DNA from 2 places in the Paenibacillus sp. 11B genome. Region 2 is predicted to be linked to the other one. Evidence: a T-box and tRNA genes for the amino acid it is inferred to sense, from the RefSeq annotation. Region 2 holds a T-box; the other holds one or more tRNA genes.
What was found. The T-box of region 2 lies ahead of Q0V21_RS27120 (valine--tRNA ligase). A T-box ahead of a tRNA ligase gene usually reads a tRNA of that ligase, here a tRNA-Val.

Region 1: it encodes a tRNA-Val, which carries the amino acid that the T-box ahead of Q0V21_RS27120 (valine--tRNA ligase) is inferred to sense. The anticodon was not compared.

Annotation. Positions count from the first base shown of each region.
Region 1 covers NZ_JAUKNS010000001.1:1,075,655-1,078,123, forward strand. Annotated here, with positions in the region: gene Q0V21_RS04765 (NADH-dependent flavin oxidoreductase) at 1-927, opposite strand, end outside; gene Q0V21_RS04770 (winged helix-turn-helix transcriptional regulator) at 1,054-1,392, shown strand; tRNA gene Q0V21_RS04775 (tRNA-Val) at 1,521-1,593, opposite strand; gene Q0V21_RS04780 (hypothetical protein) at 1,738-1,992, shown strand; gene Q0V21_RS04785 (GNAT family N-acetyltransferase) at 2,229-2,469, shown strand, end outside.
Region 2 covers NZ_JAUKNS010000007.1:298,425-300,893, reverse strand. Annotated here, with positions in the region: gene Q0V21_RS27120 (valine--tRNA ligase) at 1-1,391, opposite strand, end outside; T-box leader at 1,450-1,718, opposite strand; gene Q0V21_RS27115 (LysM peptidoglycan-binding domain-containing protein) at 1,875-2,469, opposite strand, start outside.

The DNA of each region.
Region 1 (2,469 bases), on a different contig from region 2:
TTCTTCCGCATCTTCTGGCCGTTCAATCGATCCAATGCCAATCAGAGGTTTCTTGTTGTCCAAAACCCGAACGAATTTGGCTAAGATCGGCTCCTTGTCCTCAGGTTGATTTAAGGATGTTCGTTTGTAGCTGGCCATCGACAGATGAATGTAATCAACCCGAGTGTCTGTCAGAGCTTGGGCAAAAGCCAAAGAGTCTTCAAGTCGGATACCCGGCATATGAATTTCTTCCGGTGAAATCCGGTAACCAAGGATAAAGGGTTTATCTGCGTGGGCATCGATAATCGATGCGACCTCCTGTATGACCGCCAGCGGAAATCGCATGCGATTCTCAAAGCTGCCACCCCATTGATCTGTCCGTTGATTGGAATTCACGGAGAAAAATTGCTGCAAAAGATACGTGTTCGCCCCGTGAAGCTCTACCCCGTCAAAACCGGCATGAATCGCCCGTAAGGTTGCTCTGCCGAAGTCTTTGATAATGCTTTCGATTTCCTCGCAAGTCAGCTCGCGCGGCGTCTCCGAGCCTGTTGGATGCACGGAAGCGATTGCGCTCGCACTGGTGGGTTGAACACCTCTTAGCGTTTTGGAATTCGTTTTGCGTCCTGCATGAAAGATTTGTGCAATCGCTTTGGTTCCGTCCTTCTGAATAGCTCTTGCAATTTTGGAAAGTCCTTTAATTGTAGAATCGCTTGCGATGGAAAGCTCACCTTCGAAGCCTTTTCCTCCATCGGTTACATACGCAACACCCGTAATGATCATACCAGGGCCACCAGCACGTTCTGCATAATAATCAACTTCATCATTGGTGATTGAACCATCGAAGAAACTGGACATCGTTGTCATCGGCGCCATAACCACTCTATTTTTCAACGTAAAACCATTCGCAAATGTATAAGGCTGTAAGAAATTACGATTACTTTTTTCCATATATATTCTCTCCTTCTTTCAGGCTTGTTCACCCTTGTCTCCGTTTCATGAGTTATTGTATAGTAGGGTGAAACACGAGTATAGTATGCACTTAAAAGATAGATACTATCTAAAAGGAGAGTGAATATGGAAATGATGGAGGAAGTAAACGTTAAACCATTTTCACATGCCATGTCGATGATCGGCGGAAAATGGAAAATGCATATCTTGTTTTGGCTGTGGAAAAATAAAACATTACGTTATGGAGAATTAAAAAGAGCCTTGGGAGGCATTACGCATAAAATGCTAAGCTCTCAACTGAAAGAATTAGAGTCAGATCGATTAATTATCCGTAAAGAGTACCCACAATTACCACCAAAAGTAGAATATTCTTTGTCTTGTGAAGGTTTAACGCTGATGCCTGTACTGGAAGTTCTCTGCAATTGGGGAAGACAGAATCTTGCTGATTTGCAGAAAACTCAGTGAACGTACTGAAGCGAAGGATGTATTTCTTTTACTTTTCTCCCCCAATTGTCCCCCAAGTCTTCCATAATGCCTTATTCATAAACCAGACAAAAAGAAAAAAGCCCTTGCTGCGCAAGGACTTTTTGTTATGATCTGTAGTGGGCTCGAACCACTGACCCCTACCCTGTCAAGATAGTGCTCTCCCAGCTGAGCTAACAGATCATGATATCTAATTGTTTTCCAATCAAGTAACAGTATCATACCAAGTAACCGTGTTCATTGTCAATCGTTTAATTGGTAATATTTTATCCGTATTGGTGCACAATAAAGGAATGATTACCATTTCGATGACGAGGTGACTTCCAGTTGAGAAACAATAGAGAACGCAAAATACGTTTATATTTAACAGTCAAAAACTTAATCTGTTTACTTGTGCTTGTTGTACTAATCAGCGCTGCTGTCGGCTGCGGTTTAGAGCGGGATGAACATACGGTACAATTCCAACAATTAAAGGAGCCCAATGAGGTTAACGATGATCTGCCTGTCTGGCTGGATGTGTATTCCAAGTCTGTTGTGCATGATGTTTACTCCCCACAAGGCCATGTTGAAGTCTTACCCTGAGGAACATGATACCGCATTTCACTCGTCTTCGTCCCACTTTTTGGAGTACGCCTTCTTGGTCACATAATACAATAAAGCTATCATTCCCGCCGACATCAAAAGTGTGATTGCCATCACTCCTGCCATGCCCATGGTTCGCACCTCCTCTCCCAGTATGTTCCAGACTTAACTATACAGGAAAAGCATTTTTTTGTATAATTCAGACTGATAGCGTAGAGCAGAAAGAAGGAATGGAATTGGCAGCTGAGATTAGTTATGTAACGACTGAAGAACAACTCCAGAAAGCGCTGGAGATTCGCAATCATGTTTTTGTGATCGAGCAGCAGGTGCCTGCTGACATTGAGATTGATCAATATGATATCATCAGTCCTGATGTGCATCACGTACTGTTGAGTACGGATGGACAGGCTGTAGCCACAGGGCGTCTGATCTATTACACCAAGGATACTGCCAAAATGCAGCGGATCGCTGTGCTCC
Region 2 (2,469 bases):
GAGCTGAACCATGTATCCAGAACGTCTTCATCCTGTCTCAGCTTGCGCCCAGCGTATTCTGGCAGTGTTGTCGGATCTTCAGCAGATACAATAACTTCTCCGGTCTCCTCGTCATACCAGGCAGGAATACGATGACCCCACCACAATTGACGAGAGATACACCAGTCACGAACATTCTCGATCCAGTTCAGATACGTTTTCTCAAAACGATCCGGAACAAAACGAACCCCTTCACCGCTTTGTTGCTTCTCAATCGCTTTTTCCGCGAGCGGCTTCATCTCAACAAACCATTGTGTCGACAAATACGGCTCAACGACAGCTCCTGTCCGTTCGCTGTGTCCAACCTGATGCGTGTGATCCTCGATGTTGATCAATACGCCCTGTTCTTTCAGATCTGCAACGATTTGCTTGCGGCAGTCACTGCGATCCAGTCCCTGATATTTGCCTGCGTCGGCATTCATCGTACCGGTCTCATCCATCACCGTAATCTGTGGCAGATCATGACGGAGGCCCACTTCGAAGTCATTCGGATCATGAGCAGGCGTAATTTTCACGGCGCCACTTCCGAAATCTTTATCTACATACTCATCTGCAATAACCGGAATTTCGCGTCCGATGATAGGCAGCACAAGCACTTTGCCAATCATATCTGCGTAACGCTCATCCTTCGGATGAACAGCAACTGCCGTATCTCCCAGCATCGTTTCCGGGCGAGTTGTCGCTACTGTGACATAACCACTTCCGTCTTTGAGCGGATAACGCAGGTGGTACAAGTGACCCTGAACTTCTTTATATTCAACCTCGATGTCGGACAATGCAGTCCGGTTTACCGGGTCCCAGTTAATAATTCGTTTGCCTCGATAAATGAGGCCTTTTTCATACAGTTGAACAAACACTTTACGCACAGCCTGAGATAAACCTTCGTCCAGCGTAAAACGTTCACGCGTATAGTCGAGCGACAAGCCCATTTTGCCCCATTGCTGACGAATAGTTGTTGCATACTGGTCTTTCCAGTCCCATACTTTCTCCAGAAACTTTTCGCGTCCCAGATCATAACGAGTCAGACCTTCTTCACGCAATTTCTGCTCGACTTTGGTTTGGGTAGCAATCCCTGCATGGTCAGAACCCGGCAGCCACAGTGCATCATAGCCCTGCATCCGCTTGGTACGAATCAGAATATCCTGCAGTGTGAAATCGAGCGCATGCCCAATATGGAGCATTCCGGTTACGTTCGGGGGTGGGATTACAATCGTATAAGGTTCAGCATCTTTACGCTGGCCTGCCTTGAAATATCCATTTTCCATCCAAGTGGAATACCATTTTTGTTCCGCAGCTTTCGGATCATACGTGGTCGGCATTTCTGTTGCAGCTGAATTTTTTTGTTCAGACATGTGTCATTCCTCCGTTACTTATTCATCATCGCCAAAAAACAAAAAAACCTTTCATCCATCAAAGGACGAAAGGTTAGCTTTCGCGGTACCACCTTTGTTTCACGCAGATAGAAAGACAGACTTCCCCTCCTATACTTACGTGACACTTCAAGCAGATAACGGCTGCGACCGGCCCATCCTACCTCAGGTATGAATGACTCATCCCTTGTATTCAAACAGGCAACTCCCGGGCGACTTCGATCAGTTGGTTCCTACGGAATTTCCCAGCGTTACAATCCCGCTCTCTGAAAGGTCATACTGTCTACTACTCCCGATCCACGTTGTTCTTCAAAAAACCTAAACACATCATACCCTGCCCGTGCCCGATAGTCAACCTGACAACAGCGGAAAAAGCGCGCTGCAATGCAGGTTGAGGGCAGATAAAGCAAAAACCCGCCATCCTCAAGGGATCACGGGTCGAAATGGACATTAACCTACCTGCAGTTAAGGGATATATAGAATCTGCCCTTCTTCCACAACCTGTTCGGATAATCGATTATACAACTGGAGCTCTCTGGTACTTAACTGATATCGGTCTGCAATCGTATCCAGTGTCTCTTCACGCTGTACAATGCATAATTTCACCTTACGAAACGGGGTCTGATCCACAAGGGTGCCGAGAAACAGGTTCTTCCACTCTACATCATCAGGCTGATATGCTTCTTCCTGCAGTTCTCCAGCGAGTGCCTCTTGCTCCCGTTCAGCTTCCGCCTCACGTGTCACTCTGCCAGAGGATAACAAGGAGGAGATGCCTACGCCCTCTGCCTGTTTTGGTGCAGACTCTCTCTTGCTGCCAAAAGCAACCTTGAGCTCCGGCTTGTCTTCCGTTTCAGCCACAGGTTCAGGGATAAAGGCTTCTTTTTCTTCAGCGGACTCATTGGTGTCCGATACTTCATGAGGTTTGTATTCTTCCGAAATTTCCGGTTCAGATGTTGCGAAGACATCCTGCCAGTTCTCCGACTGGGAATTTGCCGGGACATCTGCTACCGCCTGCTCCTCTTGTTTGGATTCAGATCGGGCAGATTCAAAATGCCAAACG